DNA from 2 places in the Fundidesulfovibrio butyratiphilus genome. Region 1 is predicted to be linked to the other one. Evidence: riboswitches for the same ligand, from Rfam matches in the RefSeq annotation. Region 1 holds a riboswitch; the other holds the start of a gene.

Region 1 (7,441 bases):
GCCCACTGGATCGCCCTGGCCGAGGACCGTCACCTGGCGGCCTTTCTGGGAGTGCTGACCACCCCGGAAAGCGACGGGCAAACCCGTTTCGATGTGGTCACCGTGGTCTGCTACCGCCACTGGACCGGACCGGCGTATTTCACCCTGGTGCGTCCTTTCCACCGGCTGGTGGTCACGGCCATGGCCCGGGCCGGAGCGAAAGCCGGCTCGCGATGAGGCAGTCTTTCCGGCCGCACGAACCACCCGGCCCAGGCCGCGCGTCCGCAAAGACAACGCCGGACCGTCCCCGTCAGCCCGCGCACCTTCTGGCTTCCCCGAAGTCTTGCCAAGCCGGGCGTTATTGCCTAGGTATTCTCGCTCTCACGTCGGGGCGTAGCGCAGTCTGGCAGCGCACCTGCCTTGGGCGCAGGGGGCCGGAGGTTCAAATCCTCTCGCCCCGACCATATTTTTCCCAAGAAAAGAGTCGGCTCGCAAAAGCAAGTCGGCTCTTTTTTGTTGCAAAATCGCGGCACTCCTTCGGAGGACCAGCCTCGCGTATTGGCGCAGGGGGGTCAGACTTGCCTTTTCCCTGAGGGTCATTCATCTTCTCGGGGCAACAGGAACCAGCATGGGACGATCTGGGCATGGAAACGGTTCCTGTTGACTCTTATCGTGTTTTTTTGCTGGAGAACGCCATGGCGGACGGACAGGAAAGCGGCAAAATCACTTTGGACGGTGTGCCTCATTACTTTCGATTCCACAGGAAATACCATCGCGTCGGGTCCGTTTTTGGAAACGACTGGTTCGCCCTCAAGGCGGAATCCTTCGCGAGGTTTTTCGGGACTCCGTTCTTTCTCGTCGCCCAGACAATTATCGTCAGTGTATGGATAGCTATAAACATTTACAGCCCATACAGATTTGACCAGTATCCCTTCATACTGTTGAACCTTGCATTCAGCCTGCAAGCGGCATACGCCGCTCCGCTCATTCTCCTGGCCCAAACACGGCAGGCGGATCGAGACAAGGCCCTGGCGGAAGCCGACGCGCAACACAGGGAAGCGCTGGCGCAGGCGATACAGCAACGCCAGATGGACACCGCCAAGCACAACGAAGAACTCACGCAGCTTGTGCGTCAGAATACGATCATCACGGAGATGGTCAAGGAACTCAGCCAGCGTATTGAAGTGCTGACAACAGAGATACACAAAACGGTTGTCACCAAATAATCGCCGGGACTCGCCCTTTCGGGGCAAATTTTTCGCGTGGTGACCGCTGCCGAGAACGCCCCTCCCGGGCCGCGACAGCGCGCCGCATCGGGCAAGACAACGGGGGATGGGCATCGCTCCGGCAGTGTTTCGCCGGGCCTTGCCCATCCCCCGTTTTGTCATCGCGACCCGCGAGGATTTTTCAGCGGGCGCCTACGCGTGTTCTTCGCTGACCTCGCAGACGTTGTCGTAGGTCACGCGGTCCGCGTATTCGGCCTGCTTGCCCTTGTTCCAGCGCGAAACCGGCCGATAGTAGCCCACCACCCGGGTGAACACCTCGGCCTGGCTGCCGCAGATCGGGCAGAAGTGGTGCTCGCCGTGCAGATACCCGTGATCTTTGCAGACGCTGAACGTGGGCGTTATGGAAAGATAGGGAATCTTGGTCAGGGTGAAGGCCTTGATGATGAAACTCTTGAGCGCCTCCAGGTCGGCCACGGACTCGCCCAGGAAGGTATGGAACACGGTGCCGCCGGTGTAGAGGGGCTGCAGGCGGTTCTGGTGCTCCAGTGCGGCGAGCACGTCCTGGCACTGGCCCACCGGCAGGTTGGTGGAATTGGTGTAGTACGGCGTGCCGTTGCCCGAGGCCTGGATATCGGCGTACAGATTCTTGTCGATCTTGGCCAACCGGTAGCTGGTGCCCTCGGCCGGGGTGGCTTCCAGGTTGTAGAGGTTGCCGGTTTCCTCCTGGAAACGGGCGGTGATGGTCCGCAGGTGGTTCAAGACCCGGGTCATGAGCCGCACGCCGGCCTCGGTCTCAATGCCCTTGCCCAGGATGTTCATGCAGGCCTCATGCCCGCCCACCAGGCCAATGGTGGAAAAGTGGCCCCGGTAGCCGTTCTTGAGATACCGGGCCGACCAGGGGAACATGCCCCGATCCAGGTAGTCCTGGATCATCTTGCGTTTGAACTCCAAAGCCACCTTGGCCAGTTCGGCGTATTCCTCCACCAGGTCGAGGAAGTCCTCTTCGCCCTGGGAGAGATAGGCCAGCTTGGGCAGATTCAGGGTGACCACGCCGATGGAGCCGGTCAGGTCGCCCGCGCCGAACAGACCGCCCACCTTCTTGCGCAGCTCGCGCAGATCCATCTGCAACCGGCAGCACATGGAGCGCACGTCCTCGGGGTCCAGGTCGGAATTGATGAAGTTCTGGAAGTACGGCGCGCCGTACTTGGCGGTCAGTTCCAGCAGCTTCGAGCCGATGGGCCCCTCCCAGGGAAAGTCGGCCGTGACGTTGTAGGTGGGGATGGGAAAGGAAAAAATCTGGCCGTTGTAGTCGCCCCCGGCCATGACTTCCAGAAAGGCCTGGTTGAACATGTCCATCTCGGCCTGAAACTCGCCATAGGTGAAGTCTTGCAGCTTGCCGCCCAGGATCACCGCCTCGTTCGCCAGGTGCTTGGGGCAGGCCAGGTCGAAGCTCAGGTTGGTGAAGGGGGTCTGTCCGCCCCAGCGCGAGGTGGTGTTCACGTTGAACACGAACTTCTGCATGGCCTGCAACACCTGCTGGTAGTTCAACTGGTCGTGGCGGATGAAGGGCGCCAGGTAGGTGTCGACGTTGTTGAAGGCCTGGGCGCCGGCCCATTCGTTTTGCAGGGTGCCCAGGAAGTTGACCATCTGGCCCAGGGCCGAATCGAAGTGGCGGGCCGGGCCGGCGGCGCTGCGGCCTTCCAGGTTGAAGCCTTCGAGCAACAGGTCGCGCAGGCTCCAGCCGGCGCAATAGCCGGCCAGGCCGAAGGAGAGGTCGTGCAGATGGAAATAGCCGTGATCGTGGGCCTGGCGCACCTCTTCGGGATACTTCTCCAGGACGTAGCGGGCCTGCACCGTCCCCGAAAGATGGAGCATGAGCCCCTGGAACGAGTGCGTCATGTTGGCGTTTTCCGAAACGCGCCAATCCGCCTTGGACAAGTAATTGTCGATGGTGTCCTTGATGTCGAGGTACGCGGCCTTCTGCTCGCGCAGGGCGCGGCGCTTTTCGCGATAGATCACGTAGCGCTTGGCCACGTCGAACAGGCGCGACTCCATGAGCACGCGTTCGACCATGTCCTGCACCATTTCCTGACGGGGCACGTCGATGCCGGCGAGTTTTTCTTCCACCTTGCGCGACATGCGCTTGGCCAACAGGGGGTCCTGCACGCCACTGGCCCTGAGGGCCTTGAGAATGGCCAGGGCGATGCGGTCCACGGACCAGGTTTCCAGACGGCCGTCACGTTTCTTGATCTGAAGAGGCATAGGGGGTCTCCCCGCCCCGCTTGGGGGCAACGAAGGGTTGTTCGCGCAGAGTCATTCCGTCAGGGAGGACGGCCCGCACTCGGGCCACGTCCTCACCGGTCAGCATTGGATCGAGCGTTATGCGAAAGGCCACGCGACCGGGATGGGCCGCTGCCAGTTCAATGCAGCGCGTCAGGCTCGCCCGGGCCGTCTCGGCCGCGAGCGCGCCGCCCGTGAGGGCCGGATACATCTCCCACGGACCTTTGAGGTCCACGCTCAGGCACAGGCCGGGCCAGGTTTCCAGCAGGGCGTGAACCACGTCCGGGCGGGTGCCGTTGGTATCGACCTTGAGGGGCAGTCCCAGGGGAACCAGGGCCGCCACCAGGGACTCCAGGCCGGGATCGGCCGTGGGCTCCCCGCCACACACCACCACCCCGTCCAGCCAGGGTTTGCGCCGGGCCAAAAAGGCCAGCACCTCGCCCAGGGGTTTGGGTGCGTGCCGATGCGGGGTCCAGGCCAGGGAGCCGTTGTGGCAGCCCGGACAGCGCAGGTTGCAGCCGCCCACGTAGACCACGGCCGCCGTGCGCCCCGGCCAGTCGCAGAGCGAAAACGGGGTCATCCCCCGCACCAGGGCGGGAGTGTGCGCCGGTTCGTGGCGGACGGTTTCGGGGGACAAGGGGTGCGACACATTGCGCATGGAGTTGCGGTCCAATTTTCTTCATACCCCAGGGGGAGACGTTTGTTAAGAGAAATACATTCAACAATAACAACATGATGCGACGCCGCGGTTCGCAACTGCTTGACAATCTTGCGGTTTCCCTTTTTCGCCGGGTCGGCCTATGGAAAAAATCGATTGGCCACACGGTGCGGACGCGCGAAAAAAGCGCCCAACCGGTCGTTACCATTCCGATTTTTCAAAGGGGAGGTGTCGAATTGGGGGGGAAGCACAGGACGTTTCCCAGGCGTCCTGCCCAGCCGGTACTATCGACTTTTCCCGCTCCCATGGCAAGCCCCGCCAGGGGTCGCCCGGCCCGCCCGACAGGCCCGCCGGGCCGGCAAGCCCCGCCCGGCGCGGCATGCGGGGTCGCAGCCGCTCGGGGAAAAAACATCGCGCCTGGCCGGCTCGGGTCCGTTCGAAGGACATGGGCCGGCCACGACACAAAATATTTCATTATTTCAAGATGTTTTCTATCCGTTTTACACAACGGAACGTTCAGGACGGGACGGAAGGAAACAGACGGCGCGCCCCGGTCGACGACCGCGGCGCGCCGGCCCCCCGCTATTTGAGATGCCCGAAGGCGACCTTGGCGTGCGCCACCCACAGGGCGCGCAGGGCTTCCACCTCGCCCGTGCCGCGCAGCACCGGTTCGGTGGCGATGCCGGCCTTCTTCATGACCGAGGCGAAGGAGTCGTCTTCCTTGCCGGCCATGTCGTTGTGGGCGTGGTCGCCGGCCACGGCCATGAACGGCACGAGCAGGGCCTTCTTCACGCCCTTGGCGGAAAGGGCCTTCACGGCGTCATCCAGGGTGGGCCAGCCCTCCACGGTGGCCACAAAGGCCAGGGGGTCCTTTTCCCACAGGGCATACTGCATGCCCGGGTAGTAGATGTTGGCCGGATGCTTGGTTCCATGCCCCATGAACACCACGGCCTCGCCGGCCTTGCGTTTGGGCAGGCTTTCCAGCAGGGCCTGGGCGACTTTTTCCACGTCCTCGGTGGAGTACAGCAGCGGCGCGCCCATCTCGACCTGGCGAATGCCCTTGGGCAGGCCGGCAAAGGCCTGGGCGGTCTTCACCAGCCCTTCGTACTCCTCGCCGGGGATGGTCTGGAGCGACTGCACGGCCACCTGGGTGAAGCCGTCGTCAGCCAGCTTGGCCAGGGCCATCATCGGGGAATCGAGGGTCTTCTTCTGCTCCTTGGCCACCTTTTCCCGAATGATCTTCGACGTATAGGCCCAGCGGATCTCCACGCCGGGAAAGGCCTTGCGCATGTCGCGGTCAAGGGCGTCGAACGCGGCCCAGGCTTTGGGCACGCTGGTGCCGAAAGCCACCAGCAGCAGGGCTTTCTTGTCCTGTTTAACGGCCGGTCCGTGAGCCAGGACCGGCGGGCTGGACAAGACCAGGGCCAAAAACCCGAGAACCAAGACGCGCCACAGCGAGGGGTGGAGTTTCTTCATGGAAATGCTCCGTGCGGTTTGGGGCCTTTGGCAGGAGGACGCAAAAAAGCCGCTTCCCGCGTATGACGCATGGAAGCGGCCCGCATTCGCCCTTCGATCCCGCGCAAACGAAGACCCGTCGCCTCGCGGGGCAAATCGTCAGGCAGGTCTTCCGGCTCGTCCCGCCGGCTTCGGCCTTCCCGGGCGTTGGCCCAGTGACCTGTTCAAGGAAGCCGGCTTTTGATGGGACCCACGGCGGCGGCACCGCTCCCGATTTCCACGGGATTCCCTATTCTCCCCTGGCGGGGCACCTGACGGGCACGAAATACCCCGCCCACGGGGCGAAGTCAACGCGCGTTCCCCGCAGGCGTAGCCGAAAGATGACACGAAAACAAAAATGCCGCACCGCCGCAGTCGGGACGGTCCACCCGACCGACGGACGTTCCGACAGCCGCTAAGAGCCCGTTGAAACAGTCGATTCTTGCAGCCTGTTCAAAACAACTTGCGGGCAAGGCGCGAGAAAAAGTCAAGCCCGAGCGGAGTTGGCATCCGTTGAGGGGTTGCGTTTTTCGCAGCAACGCAGCCAGCAAGGATTTTCCAACATGCTGCTAACCGGTCGCGGTTTCGCCGCTCACTCCTCGATCTGCCGATTGATGAAGGCCAGGGTCTTTTCGGGCAGGGCCTTGGCCGCGTCGGACTCGCGCAGGGCGGTAAGGTCTTCGGTGATGGTGAGCATGAGATCGGTGAAGCGCGATTGCTGGCGCACGCGTTCGCGCATGTCCTGGCTGAACCAGGCCTGCTTGAGCAGCTCCGCCGCATGGTGGTGGATCATGAGCGCGATGGGCTTGGGCATGGACGTGTACGAGGCCAGCATGTCGGCCTTGAGGTCGTCGATGCTCTCCAGAAACTCGGCGAACTGGGCGGTCTGGCGCTGTTCGTCCAGGCGGATGCGCTTGCGCTCCTCCTCGAAGCGGATCTCCAGCCGTTCCAGGTCCTGTTGCAGTTCGAGCTTGGCCACGGCCCGGTCCTGACGCATCTTCTCCAGTTCGGGCAGGTGGGCTTGGCGCCACTCGACCGATTCAGTCTTGACGGTGTAGACAATCCTGGAAATGAACCGGGCAATGTTCTCCGGTATGGCCATACTGCAACTCCTTCTGGAGAAAAGCGTCCAACGTGCGGGACACGCTTTCGGGCTCGGCCCGGTCCAGGGCGTGCGAAAGCTGCAAGAGCCGTTCGAAGCGAAGCGTCTCCACGCTGCCTTCAATGAACGCCTCGGTCTGGAACACGGTGGCGAACTCGATGGCGTCCTGTCTGGCCCGAATCTTGTCGGTGATCAGGGCGGCCAGTTCCTCTATGTTTCGTCTCTGGCACTTTTCGGCCATGGTCTTGCGGGCGTGGGCGCCCCTGTCGCGCTCCCGGACGAGTCGGCGGGCGTTTTTGTCCGCCGACCGGCGCATTCGCGCCTCGGCGTTCAGGGAAAACAGGGCCAAAACCAGGGCCGTGGTCACCAGAACCAGGTAAAGCACCGCCACCGACGAGGCGAAAAAGGCGGAAACATATGTATACAGCATCATGAGCGTTCCGAATGCGGCGGACAGGTTTGGGCCGTCGGGAAAACCCGTGGCCCTCGCCGCGATGGGTTCGGCCGGGTGGTGCCGTCCGCCCCGCGCGCAAACTACCGATTTTCCCCCGCGCCGGCAACGCGCTTTTCACCCCGTCCGGGCGCTTGAGCGCAAAACTCCCGGACGGGAGGAAGAACGCCCCGCGACTCAACGCGCGGCAGCGGTCCTTTCCATGAGCCCGAGCGCGTTGCCACCGGCGAGCTTTTCGCGCGTTTGCGGGC
Region 2 (7,441 bases), on a different contig from region 1:
CCAGGTACACGTCCACCTTCGGGCCAAGGGCCACCAGGCGCTCCAGCCCGAACCGGGCGATGTTGCTGCCGGAAACCGGCTCGGCGTCGGCGGCCAGGTTCACCACCCCGGCGCGCTCCAGCACGTGGGCCGCCATGGAGCCGGGGCTCACGGTCTTCATCTGGCGGTGGATGGATTCCAGAAACACCCGCTGGCGTTTGTCCGGGGCAATGGCGGCGGTCAGGGCGGAGAGGTGGGCCATGTCCGCGTGGAAGGTGCGGATCATGTCGCGGGCCGCCTGTTCGCGTCCGACCAGGCGGCCGAGGGCGAGCCAATAGTTTTCCAGGGCCTGGGGACCGCTGGGTTGCAGGCAGACTACGGCCACGCCCAGCCGGTCGAGCTGGCTGACCAGTCCGGGATGGGCGGCCAAATGCATGGGCCGGGCCAGCACCAGGTCGGGTTTGAGGGCGGCCAGGGCCTCGGCCGAATCCCTGGCCGAGACGAGCGTGACGCCGGGACGGACGGAACCGGGCTCGCAAACTCCCACCAGGGCGGAAGCGGCCCCCATGGCCGCGAGGTTTTCCTCGTGGGCGGCGTAGAGCGAAACCACGCGGGTGAAGGGTTTGTCAAAACGCAGAGTGCGCCCGTCGTCTCCGGTCACCTCGGCGCCAAGGGCCAGGGTCGGGAGAAAAAGCAGCGCCAATGCGGCAAATCGAAGCAAAACGCGCATTATGCCTCCAGATACGTCACCCGCACGGCCCCGCCGGGCAGGATGTCCACCAGGGAGTTCACGCCGAAGGCGGCGGCCACGTTCTCCCGGGTAAGGGTTTCGGGCGTGGGCCCGCAGGCCAGAACCCGGCCTTGGGACAGAATCAGCACGCTGTGGCAGAAGGCTCCGGCCAGGTTGAGATCGTGCAGCACCACGGCCACGCCGGCCCCTTCGGCGGTCCGCTGGCGCAAAAGGCGCATGGCCGCCAGGGCGTGGCGGATGTCGAGGCCCGAGGCCGGCTCGTCGAGCAGCATGACGCGCGTCTCCTGGGCCAGCACCCGGGCCAGGGCGGCGCGGCGTTTTTCTCCGCCGGAAAGGGTGGTCACGGACCGGTCCGCCAAGTGGGCCAGGTCTGTTTCGGACAGGGCCCGCCTGGCCGCGTCCAGGTCCGGGGCCCCGGGGGCGGCGAAGCGGCCCAGGTGGGGGTAGCGGCCCATGAGGGCGCAGTCGAGCACCGTGAAACCGAAGCGGTCCAGGGTTTCCTGGGGAAGAAAGCCCACTTGGCGGGCCAGGGCGCGTCGGGACAGGGTGAAGACGTCGATTCCGGCCAGCTCCACCCGCCCGGCGGCCGGACGTTCCAGCGCGGCCAGGCAGTGAAGCAGGGTGGATTTGCCCGCCCCGTTGGGCCCGACCACGCCCAGCACTTCGCCGGCTCGCAGCGCGATGTCGGCTCCGGCCAGGGCTTCGTGTCCACCGCGCACCACCCGCAGGCCGGTCCCGCGCAAAAGAACCGGGTCGGGCGTCCGCGCGCTACACACGGGCCGCTCCGCGCACGAAGAGCAGGCAGAAGTAGGGGCCGCCCAAGAGCGCCGTCAGCACGCCCACCGGCACCTCGTGGGGCAGGACCGTGCGCACGGCCGTATCCGCCGCCAGCAGGAGGACGGCTCCGGCCAGGGCGGACAGGGGCAGGAGACGGCGATGGGCCGGGCCGGCGGCCAGGCGCACCATGTGGGGCACCACCAGGCCCACGAAACCGATGATGCCCGAGACGGCCACGCAGGCCGCGACACAGGCCGAGGCGCAGACGAGGAGCCCCAGGCGCACCGCGGCCACGTTCACGCCCAGCCCCTTCGCGGTTTCGTCGCCCGCGCACAGGGCGTCCAGGTCGCGGGCGAAGGCCACGGCCCCGGCCAGTCCCATGCCCAGGCCGCCCAGGGCCAGCCAGGCCTCGGACCAGGTCTTGGCCACGAATCCGCCCATGAGCCAGAACACCAGGCCGGCCACGTTGTCGCCGGCCAGAAACTTCACGAATCCCAGTCCCGCCTGCAAGGTGGCGGACACGATGACTCCGGCCAGAACCAGGGTGACCGGATCGAGGCGTCCCCTGGCCGTGGCCAGGGTCAGCACCACGGCGAGCGCGGCCAGGGAGCCCGCCAGGGAACAGGCGGCCAGGGCCAGTTCGCCGTGGCCGCCCACGCCGGCCAGCAGGCCCAGGCAGGCCCCGAGCGCTCCCCCGGCCGAGACGCCCAGGGTGTAGGAATCGGCCAGGGGGTTTTGCAGAAGTCCCTGGAACAGTCCGCCGGAGAGGGCCAGGGCCGCGCCCACGGCTCCGGCGGCGACGATGCGGGGCAGTCGGATTTCGAGAACCAGGCGTTGGGCCACGTCGCCCACGCCGTCCAGGCAGGAGGAGCAGGCCAGGAGCTTGCCGGCCAGGATGCGCCCCACCAGCCCGGCGGGCAGGGGGGCCGGTCCGTTGGAAGCGGCCCAGGCCACCAGCAGGGCCAAGGCGGCGATCAGGGCCAGGGCCGTTGCGCCGGCGCGTGAGCGCCCCGGAAGGGGGGTCAAGGACGGGCTCCGGGGAGGGGAGAGGCGACGCGGACCGCGAAACGGGCGAAACGCGCACGCGCGCCCAGGCGACGAGCGCTGGTCGCGGGCTCGGCCTGACGAAACGCGTTGCCGCATGCGCGGCGGGGCGGCAAGGACGAAAGGCGTCGAATGCGGGACGCGCGGGACAAAATCACGGTGTTTCCTCCTCGGGAACCGGGCTCGGGCGTCCGCCAGGGAATCCGGGCCAGGCGGCCGGGCGCTTCCGCATTCGGCTCCGTGACGCGCGGCATGCGACTTCGGAAACCGATCGTGGAAGTCGGCCATGCTCCCGGCCGGGCGGACGTGTTCGCCCGGTCCGGGAGCATGGCCGCGCCCGGCGTTCCGGCAGGTCTTCTGGCTTCCGGATCATTCTACTCCCCGCGCCTTCCCGCCCGTGGGCAGTGGCGTCTGGCGGGTTTCGTCCCCGGTCACAGCGGCGGGACCGCTCCGGTTTCGCACCGGATTCCCTCGCAAGCGCCCCATATTCAGGGGGCCGGAACGCCAGTTTCCTAGGACAAAGCCCGACCCCTGTCAAAGAGGGTCTTGCAAAACGCCCCGTCAAACTGCTACCGGCCCCAGCATGAAGCGTGCAATTCTCTACATTCTCTGCCTGCTTGCTTTTATTGAAGTGTCGTCGCGCATTTTTTGGCGCATGCTCGATCGCACCTGGGGCTTTGTGGTGCCGCAACAGATCGGGTGCTTTGATCCGGACTTGGGATGGTCGCTCAAGCCCGGGGCCACGGCCTGGTCCAAGACCACCGGGGTGGACGTGGAATACGCCATCAACGACCAGGGCTATCGCGGACCGGTGGTGACGCCCGAAAAGCCCGAAGGCACGTTCCGCATCGTGGTGGTGGGCGACTCCCACGCGTTCGGTTTCGGACTGCGCGAACGGTTCACCTTGCCCGTGTTGCTTCAGGGGTACTTCAAGAACGTCGAGGTGGTGAACCTGGCCGTGAGCGGCTACGGCATCGACCAGATGCTCTTGCGGGTGCGCCGCGACGGCTACAAGCTCCACCCGGATCTGGTGATCTGCTACGTGCCGCACTTTGCCGACTTTCGGCACATGACCGACAGCATTTGGCGCCTGGGCAAGCCGCGTTTCGTGGAGGAAAACGGCAAGCTGGAGCTCAAGAATTCTCCCGTGACCAACAATTCTCCCCTGTTCATGGCTCTTGTGGCGGCGGACCGGTTTGCCGCGACCTGGTGTCGTACCTACGAGATCCTGCGCAACACCGTGTATTGGATGGCCATCCCCAAGGCCAAGCCCGGCGAGGTCGGACCTCCGCTCGATCCCAAGTTCTGGGCCGACACCGTGGGGCTGGGACTGGACATCGCCCGCCTTTTCGACCGCGAAAGCCAGGAACACGGGGCCAAGTTCATCCTGTTCACCCGGGTGGGCCAGATGTTCGTGGACGCCTTTAAACAGGGCGGTCCCCCGTGCCTCTACGTGGGCACGCCCCTGGTCAACGACGAAATGGTTCTGGCCCACGACCCCTTTCGCCATCCCAACGAGGCGGCCAGCGGGGTTCTCGCCTGGGAGCTGACCAAGTTTCTCAAGGAAAAGGATTTCGTGCCCAAGCAGTACTGGGGCGTGCCCATGGTGCAATAACGCCGACCCGGGCAAAGGGGGTTGGACAACCGCCTTTCGTCCGGGTATCCAGAGAAAGAGACCGACCAGAAGGTCCATCCCGGTCCGCACGGCGGACCAATTCAGGAGGTTCGTCCCGTGGCGTCCTTGCTCGAGACGTTACAATCCATAGACTTCTGCAAACTGGCCCGCTTGTACGAACTCTTCGCCACCATCTACCACGTGGCGTTGGACTACGAAGAGGAACTCATCAGTGTGCTCGAAGTCGACCAGGACGTGCGCATAGCCCGCGACGTGGCCACCTTGCCCCTGGAGGAGGAAGACTCCCCGGCCTGCATGTGGACGCTCAACGAGTATATCCGTCGCAATATCCATTCCGAGCGGACGGCCAAACTCTTCGTGGCCGCGCTTCTGCCCCGGCTCGACGCCCAACTGGCGGGGCTCGGCGTGCAGACCGCGGGGACGCAGGCCCAGGTGCTGCCCCCGAGCGATCCCCTCGTCCGGCTCATGAACTCCAACTACTACACGCCCATCCAGGTGGAAGTCGGCGGCAGCAAGGGCGAATACGTCATCGCCCCGCGCATCAAGCCCATCTTTTCCCGCTGGATCGGCGCCGACCCCCTGGATTACGACGAGGCCTATTTTTCGGCCACCATTTCCTATCATTTTCTCGAACATCACACCCTGGTCAAGGACGGCCGGGTGAACAATCACAGGGTGATTCTCTCGCCGGGCAAGGTGAGCCGCCAGTCCGGCTCGTCGTTTCACCGCAGCCTGGCCAACCTGGAAACCCTGACCATCGCCCTGTCGCCCATGGACGCCGGCTTTGTCTTTGACGTGGAAACCTACCGCAAAAAAGGCGTGGGCATGAAGGTGCCCTTCCGCTACGTGAACTTGAAAAGCCCGGACCGGGACACGATGGAAGAGTACGTCTGCTCCATCCTGGCCAAGGCCCAGGAGGAACGGGTGGACATCCTGATCTTCCCCGAGCTCACGGTGGACCACGACGCCCTCACCTCCATGGTGGAATATCTCTCGACCCACAACGGGCCGCACCAGCTCAAGCTGGTGGTGGCCGGAAGCTTCCACAAGGAGCGCCCCCACGCCGGCTACGTCAACTTGGCCACCATGCTCGACTGGCAGGGCAACGTGGTCTGGGAGCACACGAAAAAACGTCCCTTCGTGCTCACTGCGGACATCATCGAAAAAAGTCCCAACCGCGACTTCATCCGCAGGGAATTCGACCTCGTGGCCGGCGAGGAACTGGTGGAATACATCCATACCGAAAGCCCGGTGGTCTTTGTCGACACCCCCATCGGGCGCATGGCCACGGTGATCTGTCTGGACATGCTGTTGCCCTCCGTGGAGTCCATCATCTCGCGCGTGCCGTGCGACTTTCTCTTCGTTCCTGCCATGACGCTGGGCATCGACAAGTTCCACAGCAAGGCCCGGGACATCTTCGGCGGCCAGTTCAACATGGTGACGGCCTGTTGCGCCTCGGTGAGCTGCACCCAGCTTTTCAGGGGCGAAGGGGTCGAACTCTCGTTTCTTTACGCCCCGTCCAAGAAGTTCAGCGGGAAACACGGCAAGAGCCGGGTGGAACGGTTGGATTCGCCTCCCTTGCTCATCTACCGGCTCCATCAGCTCATGTAGGCCTCCGGCCAAGGACACGACCATGGATCCCTTGATCGAACGCATGAAACAAGATGTTATCGCCCAGGATTTCGAAGCCTTCCGAAAGGATCACTTCGTGCTTCTTTCCTCGTTTCGCAGGCTCATCTTCGGCCAGGACAACGTGGCCCTGGCCAGGCGGTACGCCAGCCTGTCGGACTTCTCCACCTGGTTCTACCGGACCAACAAGCCGGAATGGCCAAAGGTGGAACGCTACATGGGGGGCATCGACATCATGCTCGACCTGGCCCGGACCAAACTCGACACCCGCACGTCCGACGAGTTGGCCGAAGAGGTGGGGGCCTGCCAGTCCGATCGGGACATCCTGGGTGGCCTGCTCCTGAGCGATGGCGTGGTTTCGGCCAAGCTGGCCCTGGAGTTGGGAGCCCCGCTGGGCGAGATCGAGAACCGGTTGCGCTGTCTGGAGGAGATGGGACTGGTGCAGCGACTCAAACGCGGGCGCACGGCCCTGGTGTTTCTCACTCCCACGGGGCGCCAGGCCGCGGCGGATCTGGCCTAGCGCGGAGCCCCCGCGGGCGCGCCCTGTTCGGGGCGTGGACGTTCGGGGCCGCTCTTTTTGTCCCCGGGCGGGCCGCCTGCCGGCATGCGTCTTGTTGAAGCGTACAACACCTTGAAGTCTTTGGATGTTTTTGCCCAGGATATTTCCTGGGCCGGGGAAGCTCTTTTTTGCATTTTTTTCATGACAGGCCCTAGACAACCTCCCTGGAGTGCTTATTTTTCAAAACATGGGTGAACGAGGGGGGATCGTGCACGACCAAGCAGGAGTGAAAACCCTGACGAACCTCGTTCAAACGGCCTGACGTCAGGCTCGGTACGCCGCGCAAGACCGACGGAACAAACCCTGAATCGTTCGGGCCCGTGCCCGGACAACGGAAAAACAAGCAACCCGAAAAAGCGCGGCAGGTATGGCAAGGCCCTGGAAACAGGAAACTGCGTAACCCCCTCAAGGGTCTTTTCAAGGGCCGGAGCAATCGCTCCGGCCCTTCTCTTTTTTCTTGCGCCAAGAATTTTTCGACTGCCGTATCGTTATGTTTCTTCGAAGGCTATTTCCAACCTCCAGGCTTATTACTGGGCGCATTGTGTCTTTAACATCGTGTCTGCGCTGAGCGACAGGGATCAAGGCAGGGCACCTTTCCCTGAAGCACGGTATCAGGTGTTCCATACCCGGAAGAATAGACAGTCAAGTGTGCGTCTCGGTGGGAATCAATACACTAGGAAAATATGCAGCGTGAAAATGCTTGCGTTTGCCATGATCAGAGAGTAGATTTTATATTTATTGGAGGGCGGCAATGACAGCGAAAAAGGTCTGGGGAACGATTATTATCCTACTTTCAGTGGCCGTGTTTGGAATTAGTGGGTATATTGGGTATACAAGTATGAAAGGGGTTATCCACATCTCTGAGCGTTATATAAAACAAAAGGAATCGGCTGGTGAGATGAGTGATGCTGAAAGGTATATTATTCGTTATACACAGAGAGGTAATTCGGAACGTTATCACGATGTCGCTCTCTGTGGAGTGCTCATGCTCTGTTCTGTATTTGGTGCTGTCGTTGGGACAAAGATGGTAAATGCTAAATGAAACGGCTTGAACTTGCGGTGGCTG

The links. Region 1 has a riboswitch for cobalamin ahead of ACYQ01_RS12680 (sirohydrochlorin cobaltochelatase). Riboswitches for the same ligand answer to the same signal wherever they lie in the genome.
Region 2: another riboswitch for cobalamin. It lies ahead of ACYQ01_RS07480 (FecCD family ABC transporter permease); the one in region 1 lies ahead of ACYQ01_RS12680 (sirohydrochlorin cobaltochelatase).

What each region holds. Positions count from the first base shown of each region.
Region 1 covers NZ_BAAHXA010000002.1:367,496-374,936, reverse strand. Annotated here, with positions in the region: gene ACYQ01_RS12705 (DUF2867 domain-containing protein) at 1-216, shown strand, start outside; tRNA gene ACYQ01_RS12700 (tRNA-Pro) at 367-443, shown strand; gene ACYQ01_RS12695 (DUF1003 domain-containing protein) at 624-1,205, shown strand; gene ACYQ01_RS12690 (ribonucleoside triphosphate reductase) at 1,398-3,467, opposite strand; gene ACYQ01_RS12685 (radical SAM protein) at 3,442-4,143, opposite strand; gene ACYQ01_RS12680 (sirohydrochlorin cobaltochelatase) at 4,726-5,619, opposite strand; cobalamin riboswitch at 5,744-5,928, opposite strand; gene ACYQ01_RS12675 (hypothetical protein) at 6,230-6,739, opposite strand; gene ACYQ01_RS12670 (hypothetical protein) at 6,678-7,172, opposite strand; gene ACYQ01_RS12665 (amidohydrolase family protein) at 7,368-7,441, opposite strand, start outside.
Region 2 covers NZ_BAAHXA010000001.1:1,580,375-1,587,815, reverse strand. Annotated here, with positions in the region: gene ACYQ01_RS07490 (ABC transporter substrate-binding protein) at 1-709, opposite strand, end outside; gene ACYQ01_RS07485 (ABC transporter ATP-binding protein) at 709-1,506, opposite strand; gene ACYQ01_RS07480 (FecCD family ABC transporter permease) at 1,499-2,533, opposite strand; cobalamin riboswitch at 2,882-3,067, opposite strand; gene ACYQ01_RS07475 (SGNH/GDSL hydrolase family protein) at 3,135-4,166, shown strand; gene ACYQ01_RS07470 (carbon-nitrogen hydrolase family protein) at 4,284-5,798, shown strand; gene ACYQ01_RS07465 (hypothetical protein) at 5,821-6,336, shown strand; gene ACYQ01_RS07460 (hypothetical protein) at 7,127-7,417, shown strand.